3 regions of the Mesorhizobium sp. YL-MeA3-2017 genome follow, and region 3 is predicted to be linked to each of the others. Evidence: predicted binding sites of a transcription regulator. Region 3 holds the regulator's gene; each other region holds the start of a gene.
The links. The regulator HrcA, encoded in region 3, represses chaperone genes, less so after heat shock. The targets are predictions, from matches to a motif close to GTTAGCACTCNCNNNNNGNGAGTGCTAAC.
Positions count from the first base shown of each region.

Region 1: a site for HrcA is predicted at 5,094-5,122, ahead of groES (co-chaperone GroES). Genes of this name have one in related genera too.
Region 2: a site for HrcA is predicted at 4,254-4,282, ahead of QFZ88_RS28160 (co-chaperone GroES). Genes of this name have one in related genera too.

Region 1 is NZ_JAUSVH010000001.1:5,380,328-5,387,084, forward strand. It holds gene QFZ88_RS25500 (winged helix-turn-helix domain-containing protein) at 1-386, shown strand, start outside; gene QFZ88_RS25505 (sensor histidine kinase) at 373-1,731, shown strand; gene QFZ88_RS25510 (aminoglycoside phosphotransferase family protein) at 1,767-2,675, opposite strand; gene groL (chaperonin GroEL) at 3,022-4,674, opposite strand; gene groES (co-chaperone GroES) at 4,735-5,031, opposite strand; gene QFZ88_RS25525 (TetR/AcrR family transcriptional regulator) at 5,261-5,899, opposite strand; gene QFZ88_RS25530 (TCR/Tet family MFS transporter) at 6,082-6,757, shown strand, end outside.
Region 2 is NZ_JAUSVH010000003.1:132,736-139,492, forward strand. It holds gene QFZ88_RS28125 (IS5 family transposase) at 1-762, shown strand, start outside; gene QFZ88_RS28130 (Hsp20/alpha crystallin family protein) at 1,486-1,992, opposite strand; gene QFZ88_RS28135 (Hsp20 family protein) at 2,081-2,581, opposite strand; gene QFZ88_RS28140 (hypothetical protein) at 2,810-3,025, shown strand; gene QFZ88_RS28145 (DUF982 domain-containing protein) at 3,151-3,471, shown strand; gene QFZ88_RS28150 (usg protein) at 3,455-3,733, opposite strand; gene QFZ88_RS28155 (hypothetical protein) at 3,758-4,099, opposite strand; gene QFZ88_RS28160 (co-chaperone GroES) at 4,436-4,750, shown strand; gene groL (chaperonin GroEL) at 4,809-6,437, shown strand; gene QFZ88_RS28170 (hypothetical protein) at 6,506-6,730, shown strand.
Region 3 is NZ_JAUSVH010000001.1:4,453,079-4,459,835, forward strand. It holds gene hemW (radical SAM family heme chaperone HemW) at 1-701, opposite strand, end outside; gene rdgB (RdgB/HAM1 family non-canonical purine NTP pyrophosphatase) at 701-1,348, opposite strand; gene QFZ88_RS20925 (VOC family protein) at 1,349-1,759, opposite strand; gene rph (ribonuclease PH) at 1,768-2,484, opposite strand; gene hrcA (heat-inducible transcriptional repressor HrcA) at 2,630-3,715, shown strand; gene QFZ88_RS20940 (hypothetical protein) at 3,747-3,941, shown strand; gene QFZ88_RS20945 (PQQ-dependent sugar dehydrogenase) at 4,033-5,373, shown strand; gene QFZ88_RS20950 (Hsp70 family protein) at 5,402-6,658, opposite strand.

The DNA of each region.
Region 1 (6,757 bases), 930 kb from region 3:
ATCTGGTCAAGCCGTTTGCCTTTTCCGAACTGATGGCGCGGCTGAACGCGCTGGGGCGTCGTCCACCAGTGCAGGAACAGAAAACCCTGCTCAAGGTGGCCGACCTGGAGATGGACCTGATCAAGCGTCAGGTGGTGCGACAGGGCCAGTCGATCGAATTACAGCCGCGCGAATTCCGCCTGCTGGAAGTGCTGATGCGCAGCGAGGGAAGGGTGATCACCCGTACCATGCTTCTGGAGCGCGTCTGGGATTTCCACTTCGATCCCAAGACCAGCGTGGTCGAGACCCATGTCAGCCGCCTGCGCGCCAAGATCGATAGGCCGTTTGCGGTCCCGCTGCTGCATACCGTGCGCAACACCGGCTACAGCCTTTATGCGCCGCGTTGAAAACCTGCTGCGCTCGACGCCGTTCAGGCTGGCGCTGTCTTTCGCGGGGCTCGTCATTCTTGCCTTTTTGCTGTCGGGCGGCATCGTCTACCAGACGATGAGCGCGAACCTGAATAGGCGCCTCGACGAAGCCGTCAGGCAGACCTATTCGACCATTGCCGCGACCTATGGGGAAAGCGATGTCGAGGACCTGATCACGGCGGTGAATGCCCATGCCGGCCGCAATTCAGGCAACGACCAGCTGATCTCGCTGACCGGCGCGCAGGGTGAGAGTCTCGCCGGCAATCTTTCGGCGGTCGACCTGCCGACTGGTTTCTCCACCGTGCCGGAGGGCACGCCGGGCTTTCCCGACACGGCACCCTACCGCGCCTATTCCGCCAGGGTCGGTTCCACCAATCTGACGGTCGCCCAAAGCTATTCCGAGACCGAGGAACTGGAACACCTGCTGCTGGCAAGTTTCGCCTGGGCAGCCGTCATCGTCGCCGGTCTGGCGGTTGCCGGTGGCGCCTTCCTGGCATCGCGCGTCCAGCGGCGGCTGGACGTGATCGGCGAGACCATGGTGGCCGTTTCGCAGGGCAAGCTCGAGGCGCGTATTCCGCAGCTTGGCCGCGACGACGACATCGACGCGGTTTCCAATCGCATCAACGCGGCACTCGATCAGCTTTCCTCGTTGGTCGAAGGCATGAAGCAGGTGAGCAGCGACATCGCCCATGATTTGAAGACGCCGCTCAACCGTCTGCACATGATCCTGGACGGTGCAGCGGAGAAGGCGGGGTTACGTGAGGACGTTTCGGCCGATCTGGCCGAGGCGAGGGCCGAAAGCAGCCAGATCAACGAGACCTTCGACGCGCTGCTGCGCATCGCGCAGATCGAGGCAGGAGCGCGCAAGGCGCGTTTCGTGCGGCTGGATCTTGCCGAGATCGTCGCCTCGATCGCCGAGATTTACGCCGATGTGGCGGAGGATGACGGCAAGATGCTCGTTTTGACGGGCACCGACAGCACGGGCTGGGTCACCGGCGACAGGGAGCTGTTGACGCAGCTTTTCGCCAATCTGGTCGAAAACGCCATTCGGCACACGCCGCCCGGCACCCGCATCGAGGTTTCGCTGTCCGGCCAGGCCGGCGGAAAGCTCGCGGCGACGGTCGTCGACGATGGCCCCGGCATCCCGCCGCATGAGCATGACAAGGTGTTCCAGCGTCTCTACCGCTTGGACAAAAGCCGCTCGACCCCGGGGACCGGGGTCGGGCTCAGTCTGGTCAAGGCTATCGCCGATCTGCACGGTGCGTCCGTTTCCATGCAGGAACGCAATCCCGGTCTCGCCGCGGTGGTGACGTTCCCCGGCTGATCGCCATCAGCGCTTCCACGTGCGATTTTCGCGCTTCAACAGGCCTCGCGTCGGTAATCGTCGAGAACGGTTTCGATGATGCGTGCCGAGATCGCGATCTCCTCGGCGCTGCGCGCGATCTGGCCTGAAACGGTGATCATCGCCTTCCACAGCGCCCAGGCGCGACCGCGTGCCCAGGTGCCGGCGTCGAGGGGCAGGGCGGTGCGGAAGGCACGCCTGCTGTCGCGGTCAAATTGCGACCAGGCGATCGCCAGGTCGCAGGCCGGATCGCCGACAGTCGAACTGCCGAAGTCGATAACGGCCGCGAGCTTGCCGTCCTTGACCAGCAAATTGCCCCAGGCGATGTCGCCATGCACCCAGACGGGCGGGTGCTGCCATTGCGTCGACAGCGCTTCGTCCCACACGGCGCGCGCGGTTTTTGTGTCGATCCTGCCGTCGAGCAGGCGAATTGCCTCGCGGGTCTGGTCGTCATAGACGGCGAGCGCACCGCCTCGGAAAAAGTTCTGCGGCCCGGCAGGCGGGCCGCCGGTGGCATCGGCGCGGTGCAGAGCGCCGAGGAAACCGGCCAGGTCGACCGCGAATTCGGCGGGATCGCCGATGCGCCCGTCCGTCGCGGTCTCGCCCTCCAACCAGCCATAGATGGACCAGTGCCAGGGATAACCTTCGCCAGGCCTGCCTTCGGCCAACGGCACCGGGATCGGCAGGGGCAGTTGCGGCGCTAGTCTCGGCAGCCAGTGCTGTTCGTTGGTGACCTGCGCGGCATAACCCGCCGCACTCGGCAGCCTGGCGCTCATCGCCTCTCCGAGCAGGAAGGTGCGGTTGTCCCAGCCACCGGGTTCGACCTTGCGGATCGGCAGATGCGCCCACTGCGGAAACTGCGTGTCGATCAGCCGCCGCACCAGCGCCGTGTCGATCTCGACCGTGATTTCAGCTTTGTTCGACATGCATTTTCCCGGGCGCCTGCCGCGCTTTGGAAATGAAGAAAGGGCGGCATTTCTGCCGCCCTTTCCCATACGTTGCCTGAGATGTGAAGCCGTAGAGGGATTTCGTTAAAAATCTATCCAACGGCAGGCCTCACCGCCGCGCCAGAGTCAATTTTTTCAACCTGGCCCGTTCGCCAAGGCATCCTAAGCCTCTCAGCCGCAGAATACGAAAAAAGGGCGGCATCGCTGCCGCCCTTTTCCCAAACAGTTCAGCCGGTTGGCCGGACTTCTTAGAAGTCCATGCCGCCACTCAAGCCCGCTTGCGGGCTTGAGCATCATAAGCTCATGGGCGAGCTTTATGGACTTCTTAGAAGTCCATGCCGCCCATGCCGCCCATGCCGCCGCCAGGCATACCGCCCGGCATGCCGCCGGCGGTGTCCTTCTTCGGGGCTTCGGCGATCATGGCCTCGGTGGTGACCAGCAGGCCGGCAACCGAAGCAGCGTCCTGGAGAGCCGTGCGCACGACCTTGACCGGGTCGACGATACCCATGGCGATCATGTCGCCATATTCGCCGGTCTGGGCGTTGTAGCCGTAGGTCGCGCCCTTGTTGTCGAGGATCTTGCCCGCGACGATCGAGGCTTCAGCACCTGCGTTCGAGGCGATCTGGCGGGCCGGAGCCTGCAGAGCGCGACGGACGATGGCGATGCCGGCGGCCTGGTCGGCGTTGACGCCGGCAGCCTTGATCGCCTGGGTGGCGCGCAGCAGGGCAACGCCGCCGCCAGCCACGATGCCTTCTTCGACGGCAGCGCGGGTTGCGTTCAGCGCGTCGTCAACGCGGTCCTTCTTTTCCTTGACTTCGATCTCGGTCGCACCGCCGACGCGGATGACGGCAACGCCGCCAGCCAGCTTCGCCAGACGCTCCTGGAGCTTCTCGCGGTCGTAGTCCGAAGTGGTCTCTTCGATCTGCTGCTTGATCTGGGCAACGCGGCCCTGGATCTCGGCCTTCTTGCCGGCGCCGTCGACGATGGTGGTGTTTTCCTTCTCGATGCGGACCTTCTTGGCCCGGCCGAGCATGGCCAGCGTCACGCTTTCTAGCTTGATGCCGAGGTCTTCCGAGATGACCTGGCCACCGGTGAGGATGGCGATGTCTTCCAGCATGGCCTTGCGGCGGTCGCCGAAGCCCGGAGCCTTGACGGCGGCGATCTTCAGGCCACCACGCAGCTTGTTGACGACCAGCGTGGCCAGAGCCTCGCCTTCGACGTCTTCCGAGATGATGAGGAGCGGCTTGGAGGTCTGCACGACGGCCTCGAGGACCGGCAGCATCGCCTGCAGGTTGGACAGCTTCTTCTCGTGCAGGAGGATGTAGGCATCCTCGAGCTCGGCGATCATCTTGTCCGGGTTGGTGATGAAGTAGGGCGACAGGTAGCCGCGGTCGAACTGCATGCCTTCGACGACTTCCAGCTCGGTCTCGGCGGTCTTGGCTTCTTCAACCGTGATGACGCCTTCGTTGCCGACCTTCTGCATCGCTTCCGCGATCATCTTGCCGACCGACTCGTCGCCATTGGCCGAGATGGTGCCAACCTGGGCGACTTCGTCCGACGACTTGATCTTCTTGGCGGCCTTGCCGAGATGAGCGACGACTTCAGCAACGGCCAGATCGATGCCGCGCTTCAGATCCATCGGGTTCATGCCGGCGGCAACCGACTTGTGGCCTTCCTGGACGATCGCCTGGGCGAGAACCGTCGCGGTCGTGGTGCCGTCGCCGGCGATGTCGTTGGTCTTCGAAGCAACTTCGCGGACCAGCTGCGCGCCCATGTTCTCGAACTTGTCTTCCAGTTCGATTTCCTTGGCGACGGTGACGCCGTCCTTGGTGATGCGCGGGGCGCCGAACGACTTGTCGATGACGACGTTACGGCCCTTCGGGCCCAGCGTCACCTTCACCGCGTCGGCGAGGATGTTGACGCCGCGCAGCATGCGCTCGCGGGCATCACGGGAGAATTTTACGTCTTTAGCAGCCATTTTTTACTCCTGGGCGTTGCGCCCGAAATCAAGATTGGATGGTGCGGATGAGCCGGCCGATCAGCCGATGATGCCCATGATGTCGGATTCCTTCATGATCAGAAGGTCTTCGCCATTGAGCTTCACTTCGGTGCCCGACCACTTACCGAACAGGACGCGGTCGCCAGACTTGACATCCAGCGGGACCAGCTTGCCAGCCTCGTCGCGGGCGCCGGAGCCGACGGCGATGACTTCGCCTTCCTGCGGCTTTTCCTTGGCGGTGTCGGGGATGATGATCCCGCCAGCCGTCTTTTCTTCGGATTCAACCCGGCGAACGACCACGCGGTCATGAAGCGGGCGGAACTTCGACTTTGCCATTTGATTTCCTCGGTGCGAAAGGTGAGAAAGAATTTCCTCCGTCCGGTCTAGCCGGACCTTCGGTTAGCACTCGCCTTGAGTGAGTGCTAACGTGGCGCTGAAATAATCCTGCCCCAGGGGAGAGTCAAGAAGCGGCGCGGCATCTGGCCGCACGAAATCCGCGTTTCGCTGCCGAGGCCGGCGTTGGATCGATAATCTCCTGCATCCGGCCGCCGCCGCGAATGATTGCTCAGGCGTAGGGCGTGCCGGCCATCGCCGCCTTCAGGCCGGCGGCTCCCTTGTCGACAACGGTGAGGAAGGCGGCTTTCGCTTCCTCCGTGTCTTGCCTTAGTCGAAAGGTGCGGTGGGCTTCGAGGAAAGCCACGGTCCACGTCGCCAGGAGCAGGGCGGCTGCCAGGCGGGCACCGGCATCGGTCGCCTCCTGTCCGGTACATTCGGACAGCGCCGCCGCCACGACATGTTCGAGCTCGTCGCGGATCGCCCTGGCCCGCGCCTTGAGGGTTTCGCTGCCTTCGACCGTCTCTATGAAGCGCTGGCTCCTGGCGGAAAACTCCACATATGGAGCCCCGTCGGCGATCAGCTGGTGCGCGAGCCGGCGCAGCGTCTCGATCGGCGAAACACCCGGATCGCGCTGTCGCAAGGCTTCGCGGACGGTCTCGCGGCCCTCTTCGTCGCGATCGAAGAACATGTCTTCCTTGCGCGGGAAGTGGTTGAACACAGTCATCCGCCCGACATCGGCCGCCGCCGCGATCTCGTCCACTGTCACATTGTCAAAGCCCCGTTCCCAAAAGAGACGGTCGGCAACGAGCGAGATGGCGCGTCGCGTGGCGAGGCGCTTGCGGGATCGAAGGTCGGTTGGGGTTGACATGAAACTCCAGTCGGCATAATTGAAAGTATACTGAGTACATATTTATATCCAGTATATGAAACGCCGACTTGGCTGGCAAGTCGCTATTGCGGCGGTTGGCCCGCCGGACCCGTGGCCGTCATCCCAAACCCTCACAGCCTCCAGCACGCGGGACCCGTCGGTCCGCTCCCCTGAGACCAGTCATGAACAGATCCCTTACCGTTATCTTTGCCGCGATCGTCCTCGACGCCATCGGCATAGGCCTCATCTTCCCCATTCTACCGCGCCTTCTCGAGGAGGTGACGCACAGCCAGGACATCGCACCCTATATCGGCATCATGACCGCGCTCTATGCGCTCATGCAGTTCATCTTCGCGCCGGTGCTCGGCGCTCTGAGCGACACGCTGGGCCGGCGCCCCGTGCTGCTCATGTCGCTCGGCGGTGCGGCAATAGACTATCTCATCATGGCCTTCGCGCCGCATCTCTGGATGTTGCTTTTGGGCCGCGCCATCGCCGGCCTGACCAGCGCCAATGTCTCCGTGGCCATGGCCTACATCACCGATATTTCGCCGGAGGACGAGCGAGCCCGCCGCTTCGGCCTGTTCAACGCCATGTTCGGCATCGGCTTCATCGTCGGGCCGGTTCTCGGCGGTTTGCTTGGCGACCATTGGCTGCGACTGCCGTTCATCGCCGCCGCCGTGCTGAACGCCTGCAATCTTCTGCTGGCACTGTTCGTTCTGCCGGAGTCGCGCACGCCGACCCGTGCCAGGATCGATCTCGCCGCGCTCAACCCGCTCAAGCCGCTACGCGGCGTCTTCGCGATGACCGGGCTTGCGCCCATCGTCGCGGTGTTTTTCATCCTGAGCGCGACGGGAGAAG
Region 2 (6,757 bases), on a different contig from region 3:
CTGCTGCAATCGCTCTATGGGCTGTCGGATCGCGAGTTGGAGGAGGCGCTCGGCGACCGGTTGTCATTTCGGCGCTTTGTCGGACTTGGCCTTGAGGAGACTGTTCCCGACCACACGGTTCTGTCGCGTTTTCGCACCCTGCTTGTGGGCGCAGGGCTGCTGGAGACGCTGTTTGGCGAACTGGACCGGCAACTGGAGAAGGCCGGAGTGATCCTGAAGCGCGGCACGATGCTGGATGCCACGCTGATCGATGCAGTCTCGACGCCGCCGACAGCCGAGCGGCCGTCGCGGGATGCGGACGCCCGCGTCACCGCACGCAAGGGCAAGAGCGGCCTCACCTTCGGCTACAAGGCTCATGTCGGGGTGGATGAGGGCTCCGGCCTGATCCGCACGGTGATCACCACACCGGCCAACGTCAACGATACGGTCGTGGCCGATCGCCTGGTGCGCGGCGACGAGAAGACGGTTTGGGCGGATGCCGCCTATGATACGCACACACGCCGTGCCCGGCTCAAGGCTGAGGGCAAGACGGTGCGCATTGCACGCCGCCCCAACAAGCACCATCCCTTGTCCGAACGGCTCAAGCGTTATAATCGCCTGATCGCGAGACGGCGCTCGGCGGTGGAGACCACCTTCGCCACGCTTAAGAACCGCATGAAGCTGACCACGATCCGTTACGTCGGGCTGGCCAAGGCCGCAGCGCAAGTGACGATGGCGGCGATCGCCTTCAACATGCGCCGGTGGGCCACCATCACGCGATAGGTGCGCCCAGAATCTGGCCAAAGGCACACCGCCACCATCAAACTCCACCCCAAAAGCCAAAATGAGCCAGACCTCACGGCCAAACCGCTCAACCAGCATGTTCTCCTTAACTGCGCAACAGGCCCATCATTGCGAGATCATCGAGACCGGAAACGAATCCTGGCGCTTCAAGAACCGCGCCTGATCACCTCATCAAGCTGCCAGGCGCCATCCGCGTTCGCCCGGGCTGCGCAACCCTGACCAGCTCCGCCCGGGCGAACCCTGACCGCCGCGCACTACATAAGGGGGTCAAAATTGGGCGCCGATCGAGGGTCAGTTTTGGAAGCCGTTTGACAGGCGAAATCCGCTGCGGTGACGGGCGGCCTGCGCGATCTTCGCCGCCTTGGCGGTCTCCGTCGGATCGTTGACCAGGACCGCGCCGGGAAAGCCCTCGCGGATATGCGAGGTGCAGCCGAAGTGTTGCGACTGGTGATCGACGATTCGGCAGATATTGCCGAGGATCGCGGTCTTCTTGCGTGGTGGAAGCCCATCGAAAAGCGCAGGATCGCATTGCCGGCAAGGAACGCGCCAATGGTAACCACGGCGCGGTTCGCCGGCGCGAGTTGCGCGATACGATCGTCTGGATCCCCGTCACGGTGGAGGAGCCGGCCACCAATTCTCTGAGATTTTGAGAAGTTGATAGCCTGGGAAGCGACGGCGGCCGCTTCCCAGGCTATCTAGGCGTCAGCTTTTGATTGCAATACGTTTCGCCTGCGACTGGGCTTTCGCCGTTTTCGGCAAGGTCACGGACAGGACGCCGTTCTTGAAGCGGGCGTCGACACTGTCTTCCTCGATCTCGTAGCCGAGGGGGATACGACGCTCGAAGCGGCCGTAGGTGCGTTCCGAGAACTGCCGGTCCTTGTCCTCAGTCTCCGAGCGCTTCTCGCCCCGCAGCGTCAGCACACCGTTATCGAGCATGATCTCGATGTCCTTCTCGTCCATGCCGGGCACTTCAGCCGTCACCTTGATCTCTTTGTCATTGTCGGAGATCTCGACGCTCGGCCAGTTCCCGCCGAAGGCGGATGCCCTGCCGACGGACGGCAGGGCGCCGTCGAAGCCGCGGAAAACGTCGTCGAACAGCCGGTTCACTTCGCGGTGCAGCGACAGGAACGGATCACGCTCGCTGTCGCGGAACAGGCTCGGGACGCGACTCTCCTCGCGTCCCCAAGGAATAAGATCGCGTACGCTCATCGTCATTCTCCTTTCGTCAGTCTCGCTATCATCTTTGACAAATCCGTCCGCCGCCGGACGTCCGGCGCCAGACTTCATCCGCATTGCCTCAGGCGGCTTGCTTGTCAGCGATCTGCTTGCCCACGGCCTTGGCAGTCCCAGCCTCGATACGGGACCCGGCTTTGCCGCTGCTGCTGCCGATCTCGATCTTGCGCGGCTTCATCTCCTCGGGAATCTGGCGCTGGAGATTGATCGTCAGCAGGCCGTTGACGAGACCAGCTCCGGTCACCTTCACATGATCGGCAAGCTCGAAGCGGCGCTCGAACGGCCGCCCGGCAATGCCGCGATGCAGATAGTCGCCGTTGTCTTCCGTCGTTCTCTCGCCGGAGACGACAAGCATGTTGGGCTCGTGTACGATGCTTAGCTCTTCCTGGCCGAAGCCAGCCACCGCCATGGTGATGCGGTAGGCGTCTTCGCCTGTCCTGGCGATGTCGTAGGGCGGCCAGTTGTCGACGCTCGGCGTCCGGCTCGCGTTCTCCAGCAGGTCGAAAACACGATCGAAGCCGATGCTCGACCGATAAAGCGGGGAAAAATCGAATGCGGTTCTCATAGCCATATCCTCCATTGCTGAGCAACATGGGTACGAGGAGCGCCAAGGATGAGCGCTCCTTGACCTTGCCGACCCTAAAAGGGCGCCGGCGGATTCGATCTGGGAATTCGCTTTCCGCGCGTCAAGAGGTCGATCGCGGAACGTCCTTCGCCGACGCGCATTGTCTTGCCGTCGCCGGCGTGAATCTTCCGGTCAGCACCTTCCACATCAATGCGCAGGAGAGCGACCATGTCCATGACGCGGGAAGAGATCGTATCGGTCCTTGGGCCGACGGACGAAACGCTCGTCGCCGACATCCTGTCCACCGGCGCTTCCTTCGAGGAGCTGCGGGAAGCCTGGGCCTGGCTCAACGGCGACGAGGCGCTGATGGGCGAGGGGCGGCCGCTGCCTGGAACGCGCGTCGCAGAACTGATCGATCTGCTGGATGCCGACGAGGACGATTGAGCGTTCCGGTGCCAGCGTAGACGGTCTTGATGTTCCGCGCTGCGTCCCCATCTCAACCATAGATGCGCGTAGACGACGCCATCCGATTGCTTGCTCGCAAAAGACGTCCAAAAAAGGAGGAAGTGATGAACGACGTTCGGTTTCCCGAACCTGTTACCCTCAAGTTTCCCAACGCTTCACGCAATGTCGCCAGCAGCTTTGAGGCGCTGGAGTGTCTGGACCAGCAGTGGCCCGAATGGGCGCGCGGGCGGAGCTGGCGCGTGGCGGAACGCGCCTGCCGGGATGCGCTAGACGGATGGCGCAGCGCACGCGACGCCCACAAAGCCTTCCTCAAGGCGGCCAAACGGGCTGGATTGGTCCCGGCAGTGCGCGCTTCCCGTAAATCGCGTCCGGCACCGATGATCGACGGCCTGCGACCCGAGATGAGCTTCAGTGGATGGCGATGACGCCGTCGACGGCCCGCCACTCCGACGGCTCAATGAGGCGATGGTGGGCGACGCGCACGGAGTGCAGCGCGCCCTCCAGTTCACGCTCCCAGTAGCCGAGGAAGCCTTTCAGTTCCGGAAAGTGGGGCGCCAGATCGTATTCCTGCCAGACATAGAGCTGAAGCAGGCTCGGATGGTCGGGAAGATGGTAGTGGATCTCGGCCGTGGTGAGGCCGTAGCCTTCCATCTGCAGGCGGAATCCCCTGCTGACCGCAGTGACCATTTGCGTCTCCTCTGCCTCAGGCCTTCATGCATCCAGATGATCGGAAGTGTGCCGTCGATCACCTGTCGAACGTGGTGGCGCAGCCGCCCTGTCGAGCCGGCATAGCGCGTCCATGATCTGGTCGAAGGAGACCGGCTGCTCGGCCCCCGGCGGCCGACGCAGCGCCGGGACGGATTCGACGGCGCAGGCATCGGAGGCCCAGGACGACAGGATCGCCCGCTTCTCCTGAATGTCGAGCGCATCGTCGTTCAGGACGTCGTCGGGATGCCTGAAATGCCTGGCCGGCGACAGCAGCCGGTCAAGCGCAAGGTCGGATGTTTCGGGAACGAGAGAGGGAATAATCGGTGTGGGATTCTGTCGGTCCATCTTGATCCTCCGTCTTTCCAAAAAGCTCCTTTGCACAGGTTTCGACTTCACAGCCTCACCTATGGCGAAGCTTGCGATAATTTTGTTCGACCGGCCGGAAAATTCAAGCGGGAAACGCGCTGCCGCACTCCGATTAGCCGCGTGTTTTCATGGCACTAGCACTTGATCGGTGCGAGTGACAAAAATTTTTGCGAAGCCTCTTGAAACCGGAAATTCGTAAAACTAGCTCGATATGCGCGCGATGCCGAAAGGGTCGCGCGAGCCCCGCACCGGTCCAATATTGCTGGTCCGGTGTGGAGGAACTTCAACAATCTGTTTGTCCTGAAGGAGAACGATATGACGTTCCGTCCATTGCACGACCGTATCCTGGTCCGCCGCATCGAAGCCGATGAAAAAACCGCCGGCGGCATCATCATCCCCGACACCGCCAAGGAGAAGCCGCAGGAGGGCGAGGTCATCGCCGTTGGCCCCGGTGCACGCGACGATAGCGGCAAGCTCGTCGAACTCGACGTCAGGGCCGGCGACCGCATTCTGTTCGGCAAATGGTCCGGCACCGAGATCAAGCTGAATGGTGAGGACCTGCTCATCATGAAGGAAAGCGACGTGATGGGCGTGATCGAACAGGCGGCCACGCTGAAGAAAGCCGCCTGATTGGCGCGAACCCGATATCAACCAGTCAACGAAAGCTGCCTATCGAAGGAGTGATCCAATGGCTGCCAAGGAAGTGAAGTTCCATTCCGACGCGCGCGAGCGCATGCTGCGCGGCGTCGACATTCTCGCCAATGCCGTGAAGGTAACGCTCGGCCCCAAGGGCCGCAACGTCGTCATAGATAAGTCGTTCGGCGCCCCGCGCATCACCAAGGATGGCGTGACGGTGGCGAAGGAAATCGAGCTCGAGGACAAGTTCGAGAACATGGGCGCGCAGATGGTTCGTGAGGTCGCCTCGAAGACCAACGATCTGGCCGGCGACGGCACCACCACCGCGACGGTTCTGGCGCAGGCCATCGTCCGGGAAGGCGCCAAGGCCGTGGCTTCGGGCATGAACCCGATGGACCTGAAGCGCGGTATCGACAAGGCAGTGGACGCCGTAGTGGCCGAACTCAAGGCCAATGCCCGCAAGATCACGAAGAACGACGAGATCGCCCAGGTCGGCACCATTTCCGCCAACGGCGACGCCGAGATCGGCCGCTTCCTTGCGGAAGCCATGCAGAAGGTCGGTAATGAGGGCGTCATCACCGTCGAGGAAGCCAAGACCGCCGAGACCGAGCTGGAAGTCGTCGAAGGCATGCAGTTCGACCGCGGCTATCTCAGCCCGTACTTCATCACCAACCAGGACAAGATGCGGGTCGAACTGGAGGAGCCCTATGTGCTCATCCATGAAAAGAAGCTCGGCAATCTGCAGGCCATGCTTCCTGTGCTCGAAGCCGTGGTGCAATCCGGCAAGCCGCTGCTGATCATTGCCGAGGACGTCGAGGGCGAGGCGCTGGCGACGCTCGTCGTTAACAAGCTGCGCGGCGGCCTCAAGGTCGCGGCCGTCAAGGCGCCGGGCTTCGGCGATCGCCGCAAGGCCATGCTGGAGGACATCGCCATCCTCACCGGCGGCACGGCGATCAGCGAGGATCTCGGCATCAAGCTGGAGAACGTCACGCTGCAGATGCTCGGCCGCGCCAAGAAGGTGGTGATCGAGAAAGAGAACACCACCATCGTCGACGGCGCCGGCCGCAAGGAAGAGATCCAGGGCCGCGTCACGCAGATCAAAGCCCAGATCGAGGAGACCACTTCCGACTACGACCGCGAGAAGCTCCAGGAGCGTCTTGCCAAGCTGGCCGGCGGCGTCGCGGTGATCCGCGTCGGCGGAGCCACGGAAGTCGAGGTCAAGGAGAAGAAGGACCGCGTGGACGACGCGCTGCATGCCACCCGTGCGGCGATCGAGGAAGGCATCCTGCCCGGCGGCGGTGTCGCGCTGCTCAGGGCGGTCAAGGCACTCGACACGTTGGCGGCCGACAACGCCGACCAGAAATACGGCATCGACATCGTGCGCCGCGCCATAGAGGCGCCTGCCCGCCAGATCGCCGAGAACGCCGGCGCGGAAGGCTCGATCATCGTCGGCAAGCTGCGGGAGAAGACCGACTTCGCCTGGGGTTGGAATGCCCAGACGGGCGAATATGGCGATCTCTACAGGCAGGGCGTGATCGATCCGGCCAAGGTCGTGCGCACCGCGCTGCAGGACGCCGCTTCGGTCGCCGGCCTTCTGGTGACCACCGAGGCGATGGTGGCCGAGAAGCCGAAGAAGGAAGCCGCCCCCGCCATGCCCGCCGGCGCCGGCATGGACTTCTGAGGCACTGATCACATGGCCCGCTCCCGTCACCGGGGGCGGGCATTTCGCAGATAACTCCGGGGGATGCTATGAACAAGATGACCGACATCGGATCCGTTCCAACGCCGACCCGTTCGCCGAGCGAGTTCCTCGCCTATGAAACGGAGTGCCGCAGCGCATTGAAGCCGCTGCTGACGGGCCTGCTGGACATGGCCGTGTCCGCCGGCTGGAACCGGCGCACCGCCGCGTCGGCGCTGATGTATCTGGCGGCGCAGCAGGTGTCGGCGGCATCGGAAACGTCCATGATCGGGTGAAGCTGAAGGCCAGTTCTCGCCGACTAC
Region 3 (6,757 bases):
GCTGTGATCTCCTGCGTCAACTGATAAAGGTCGGCGGCGTGTTCGCCGTTGGGGATTTCGAATTTCTTCGCCGCATGCAGCGCGTAGAACGGCGTGCCTTCCTCGATGGTGAGCTGGTAAAGCGACAAGTGGTCGGCGGCATAGCCGATTGCCTCTTTCAGCTCCGCCGCCCAGGCTTCCGGTGTCTGGCCGGGACGGGCATAAATCAGGTCGAAGGAAAGCCGCGGGAAGATTTCGCGGGCGAGCCCGATCGCATGCAGGGCCTCGTCCACATTGTGCAGCCGGCCGAGGAACTTCAGGTCGCGGTCGTTCAACGCCTGCACGCCCAGCGAAACGCGGTTGACGCCCGCCGCGCGATAGCCGCGAAAACGCTCGGCCTCGACGGATGAGGGGTTGGCCTCCAGCGTCACCTCGATGCCGCCTGGAACAGTCCAGTTCCTGGCGACGGCATCCAGCACCGCGCCGACGGTTTCCGGCTTCATCAGCGAAGGCGTACCGCCGCCGAGGAAGATCGAGGTCACTTCGCGCGGGCCGGTGCGTTCGCGCATCGTCGCCAATTCCTGCTGGAAGGCGCTGGCGAAACGTTCCTGGTCCACCGGTTGGTGGCGGACATGGCTGTTGAAGTCGCAATAGGGGCACTTCGCCGCGCAGAACGGCCAGTGGATGTAGACGCCGAAGCCGGGCGACCGATCAAGCAGCATCAGGCCGAGCCCAGCCTTGCTCGCGCGAATTTCTGGAAGGCCCGGGCGCGATGCGAAAGCGCGTCCGGCTGGCCGGGTTTCCAGCCATGCTTCTGTTCTGCCGTCATCTCGCCGAAAGTCTGGTCATAGCCCTCTGGACGGAACACCGGGTCGTAGCCGAAGCCTTTTTCGCCGCGCGGCGGCCACACCAGGGTGCCGTGGGCCTCGCCGCGGTAATATTCGGCCTGGCCGTCGGGGAAGGCAAGGCAGATGACGGCGACGAAACGCCCCTTGCGCTGTGCCGCTTCGCCGGCACCCACTTTCTGCAGTGCATCCTCGGTCTTCTGCATCGCCATGCCGAAATCGCGGCTGCCGTCGGGCTTTTCCGCCCAGTTGGCGGTGTAGACGCCGGGCGCGCCGTCGAGCGCGTCGACGCACAGGCCGGAATCGTCCGACAGCGCCGGCAGGCCGGTCGCCTGGGCGGCGGCGAAGGCCTTGATATAGGCGTTTTCCTCAAACGTCGTGCCGGTCTCGTCGGGTTCCGGCAAGCCGTATTCCTTGGCGGACTTCGCCTCGAAGCCGAATGGACCCATCAGGTCGGCGAATTCCTTAAGCTTGCCGGCATTGTGGCTGGCAACGACGATCTTCTTTCCATCGAGCGAATGCATCTAAAGCTTCCAGATTTTCGGTTCGGCGAATTCCAGCGAATTACCGGAAGGGTCGCGCAGATAGATGGAGCGGCCGCCCTGCGGCCATTCGAACTCGGCCTCGATGGCCACGCCATGCGATGCCAGACGTGTCTTCCAGCGGTCCAGTTCCTCAGGCGTCGCCGAGAAGCACAGATGACCCGGGCCGACGGTGCCATGCGGCGGCACCGGCAGGCGGGCATCGGGCGCCGGCGTATGTCTGGTCGCTTCCGCGTTGAACAGCAGAAGCACGCCTTGGCCGCAGCGGAAAAACACATGGCGGCCTGCCACCTTGCCGATCTGCTCCAGGCCGAGAATGTCGGCATAGAACGTTTCCGCCGCCTCCAGATCGGTGACGTAGAGCGCGGATTCAAGGATGGCGGCAGGCTGCATGGCTCGCCTCAAGCCACCGCCATCTGCTGCAGCGACACAAGGCGGCCAATGCCTTTCTTGGCCAATCCCATCAGTGCCGCGAACTGCTCCTCGGAAAAGGGCTCGCCCTCGGCAGTGCCCTGGATTTCGACGATGCCGCCCTTGCCGGTCATGACAAAATTGGCGTCGGTGCCGGCCGACGAGTCTTCCAGATAGTCGAGGTCGATGACCGGCTGGCCGTCATGGATGCCGCAAGAGATCGCCGCGACATGGTCCTTCAACACCTTGTCCAGCTTCACCATCTGCCGCGCTTCCATCCAGCGCAGGCAGTCATACAGCGCTACCCAACCGCCGGTGATCGAAGCGGTGCGGGTGCCGCCGTCGGCCTGGATGACGTCGCAATCGACGGTGATCTGTACTTCGCCGAGCGCCTGTAAATCGACCACGGCGCGCAGCGAGCGGCCGATCAGGCGCTGGATTTCCAGCGTACGGCCGCCTTGCTTGCCGGCCGAGGCTTCGCGGCGCATGCGTTCGCCCGTCGAGCGCGGCAGCATGCCGTATTCCGCCGTCACCCAGCCCTTGCCGGAATTGCGCATCCAGCCCGGCACCTTCTCTTCCAGGCTCGCCGTGCACAGCACATGTGTGTCGCCGAACTTCACCAGGCAGGAGCCTTCGGCGTGTTTGGAAACGCCGCGCTCGAAGGAGATGGCGCGCATTTCGTCTGGCTGGCGTTTGGAGGGGCGCATGGAACGTCTTTCTTCTTGTTTCTTGTGGTTTGGGGACTCGTGGCCGGCTTGTAACTGCAATAGGGGGCGAGGCGCAAAGGAAAACGGGTTGCTTGCGCGGCCCCGGCTCCGATCTATATCGTAAGTCCCGGAGGTCCTATTGCCGATGACCAAGCCGATCGTCGACCCGACATTGCAATCGCCTGCGTTCCAGTCGCTCGACATCCGTTCGCGCGACATATTTCGCCGTATCGTCGATTCCTACCTGAGGGACGGCGAGCCGGTCGGCTCGCGCTCGCTGTCGCGCATCCTGCCGTCGTCGCTGTCGCCGGCCACCATCCGCAACGTGATGAGCGATCTCGAGCATCTCGGCCTCATCTATGCGCCGCATGTCTCGGCCGGGCGTCTGCCGACGCAGGCCGGCCTGCGCTTCTTCGTCGACGCTCTCCTGGAGTTTGGCGATCTGACCGACGAGGAACGTCGCAGCATCGAGACGCAGGTGAAGGCTGGCGGCAACGGCATGTCGCTCGAACACATGCTGACCGAGGCGAGCCAGATGCTGTCGGGTGTTTCGCGTGGCGCCGGGCTGGTGCTCACCGCGAAGAACGAGGCGGCGCTCAAGCACATCGAGTTCATCCAACTGGAGCCGGGCCGGGCGCTGGCGGTGCTGGTCTCGCAAGGCGGCGATGTCGAGAACCGTGTCATCGACCTGCCGGCCGGCACGACGCTGTCGCAATTGCACGAGGCGTCCAACTTCCTCAACGCGCATATCCGCGGCCGGACACTCGCCGAGGCGCGCGGCGAGATCGCGCGCCTGAAGGAGGAAACCCGCGCCGCCCTCGACACGCTGTCGCAGGATCTGGTCGAAAAAGGGCTCGCCGTCTGGGCCGGCACCGAAAGCGGCCTGCCGGCGCGCCTGATCGTGCGCGGCCGCGCCAATCTGCTCGAAAACGTCACCGCCCAGGCCGACATCGAGCTTCTGAAACATTTGTTCGAAGACCTCGAAACCAAGGACGGGCTGATCCAGCTGCTTGATCTGGCGGAAGAGGGCTCCGGGGTCCGCATATTCATCGGTTCCGAGAACAAGCTGTTCTCGCTGTCGGGCTCGTCGCTGGTCGTGGCGCCCTATCGCGACAAGGATGCCCGCATCGTCGGCGCACTGGGCGTCATCGGCCCCACACGGCTGAACTATGCGCGCATCGTTCCGATGGTCGACTATACGGCGCAGCTGATTTCGCGCATGCTGCGCTGAGACAGTCGCCGCCAGCCAAGGAGGGAACGCCATGGCGTTGGAAGAAATCCAGGCTCGCATCAGCCTGCTTCTGCAGGAAATGGTCAACCAGCCGGAAGACGAGCACGAAGTGCAGGAACAGCTGCGCGAAAAGCTGTCGGAACTGCGCGCGCTTGGCCTGCCGCTGCCGGACGATCTCGTCGAGCTGGAAAAACAGCTCGATGCCGGCTTCGTGATGAAGACCTGACCCACAAGCCCATTCCTGGTGTGGTGGCTGGCCGGTCGCCTCCCTATGTTCGTGCCCAAGACGCAATGGGTGACGCGAAAAGGGGGATGGCGTGAACCGTATCGCGAATGCGCTCGCTCTGTTGCTGGCCTTGCCGGCCTGTTCCGCCTTCGCCCAAGAAACCGGCGTTCTCAAGGGCGAGGCTGCCTTTGGCGGCTGGCGCGACGACCGGCCGGGCGTGCGCCGCCTGTTTGCGCCACAGGATTTGCCGAAGCCATTCGCGACCGAATCCGCCGGCAATGGCGCGGAGGAGGTGGAACGACCTGAAAATGCCAAGCCGACCCTGCCGCCGGGTTTTTCCGCCGAACTGGTCGCGTCCGGCCTGCGCAATCCGCGCGTGGTGCGCGTCGCTCCCAATGGCGACATTTTCGTCGCCGACAGCAGCACCAACCAGATCCGCACTTACCGCCTCGCGGCGACGGCAGGTCAGCCGGCACAATCGGAAATCTTCGCCAAGGGCCTGCGGGCGCCCTATGGCATCGCTTTCTACCCACCCGAAAAACCCGAATGGGTTTATGTCGCCAACACCGGTTCGGTCGTGCGCTTTCCCTACAAGCCGGGCGATCTTGAAGCCTCCGGGCCGCCGCAGGCCGTGATCAAGGACATCCCGACCGGCGGCCACTGGACCCGCGACATCGCCTTCTCGCCGGACGGCAAGGTGCTTTATCTCTCCGTCGGCTCCGCCTCCAATGTCGCCGAGGGCGACGCCAAGGCGCCGAAGGGCGGGCTGGAAGGCTGGACACGAACCCAGGTCTTGGGTGCCCCCTGGGGCGACGAGCAAGGCCGCGCCGCGGTCTTCGCCTTCGATGCCGACGGCAAGAACCGCCGCACAGTAGCCACCGGCCTGCGCAACTGTTCGGGGCTTGCTGTGCAACCGGCCACCGGCGAACCTTGGTGTGTCGTCAACGAACGCGACGCGCTGGGCGACAACCTGCCCTTCGAATATGCGACGTCGGTGAAGGAAGGCGCCTTCTATGGCTGGCCCTGGTATTACATCGGCGATCATCAGGATCCGCGCCATGCCGGCGCGCGGCCCGACCTTGCCGGCAAGGTGACTGTGCCGGACGTGCTCATCCAGCCGCATTCGGCGCCGCTCGGCATCGCCTTTTACGAAGGCGATCAGTTTCCGGCGGCATACAAGGGAGATGCCTTCGTCGCCCTGCACGGGTCATGGAACCGTGCCCTGCGCACCGGCTACAAGGTGGTGCGGCTCCTCTTCAAGGATGGCAAGCCGACCGGCGAGTACGAAGACTTCATGACCGGCTTCGTCATCTCCGACGACGCCGTCTGGGGCAGGCCCGTCGGCGTGGCCGTCGCGGGCGACGGCTCGCTGATCGTCACCGAGGATGCCAGCGGCACCATCTGGCGCGTCACCTATAACGGCCAGAAGTAAGCGCCTCGGGAAGGACGTCTACCGGGTATCAGCCGAATTTGCGCTGCGCGTCGAGCGCCAGGCCCAAGCCCACCGAGCCGAAGGCATCGCCCTGCACGACCTTGGCCTGCGGCACCAGCGCCAGGATGCTGCGCCGCGCCAGCGGGATGGCAGTCGAGCCGCCGGTTAGGAACACGGCGGTGATGTCTTCTGGGCGTATGCCGGCCTGCCTCAGTGTCTCGGCGACGGTGTCCGTCACCCGGCCTATCTCGGTGCGGATCGTCTGTTCCAGCCCTTGTTTTGTCAGGCTGGCGGTAAATGTCGCGCCGGGCAGGTCCACGTCGATGTTGGCCTGTTCGGCGTCGGTCAGCTCGATCTTGGCCTTTTCAACGCGGCCGGCGAGCGCATGGCCGAAACGATGCTCGACCACTTCGATCAGCCGGTCGACAAGGTCGGGCTGGGCTGCCTCGTAGCGGATCTGGCGCAGATCAAGCATCGCCTTCGGCGTATAGAGCAGGTTGATGCGCTGCCAGGTGGCGAGGTCGATGAAATAGCCGGCGGGCAGGTTGCGCTTGCCGTCCTTGGTCTGGGTCAAATAGCCGAGCTGCGGCATCACATGGGCGATGCTGAGCAGCCGGTCGAAATCCGTGCCGCCGATGTGAATGCCGCGATTGGCGAGGATGTCGTCCTTGCGGTCGTTGGCGGTGGCGCGCTCTGGTGACACGCGCACGATGGAAAAGTCCGAGGTGCCGCCGCCCATGTCGACGATCAGCGCCAGTTCTTCGCGGCTGACCGTATGTTCATAGTCAAGTGCTGCCGCAATCGGCTCGAACTGGAAGTCGATATGCTTGAAGCCCTGCTTGCGCGCCGCCTTTTCCAACTCGCTTTGCGCGGCCGCGTCGGCGGTATCGTCCTCGTCGACGAAGCGCACTGGCCGCCCCAGCACCACGTTTTCCACGGCCTGGTCGTTGTGGTTGTCCAACTGCGTTTTCAGATGGGCAATGAACATGCCGATGATGTCGGTGAAGGCGATGGAGCGCGCCTTGATGCGCGTCTTCTCATGCACCAGCGAGGATCCCAGCACGCTTTTCAGCGCCCGCATCAGCCGTCCCTCGACGCCGTCGGTATAGTTGCCGATGGCATTGCGGCCGAACAGCGCACCGCCATCCTCGAAATTGAAGAAGATCGCCGACGGCAGCGTCGCGCTGCCGCTTTCGAGCGCCACCAGCCGCGGGCGGCCGTTCTCGATCACGCCGACGGTGGAATTGGAAGTGCCGAAGTCTATGCCGCCGAAAGCCGGTCGCATCGTCTCGTCCTGAATGTTGAGCGTGAAAGGGCGCGGTCCTGTCGGGCAGGGTCGCGGCGGGACCGTGCGCCTACAGGACCGGGCGGCGAATGTCGATGG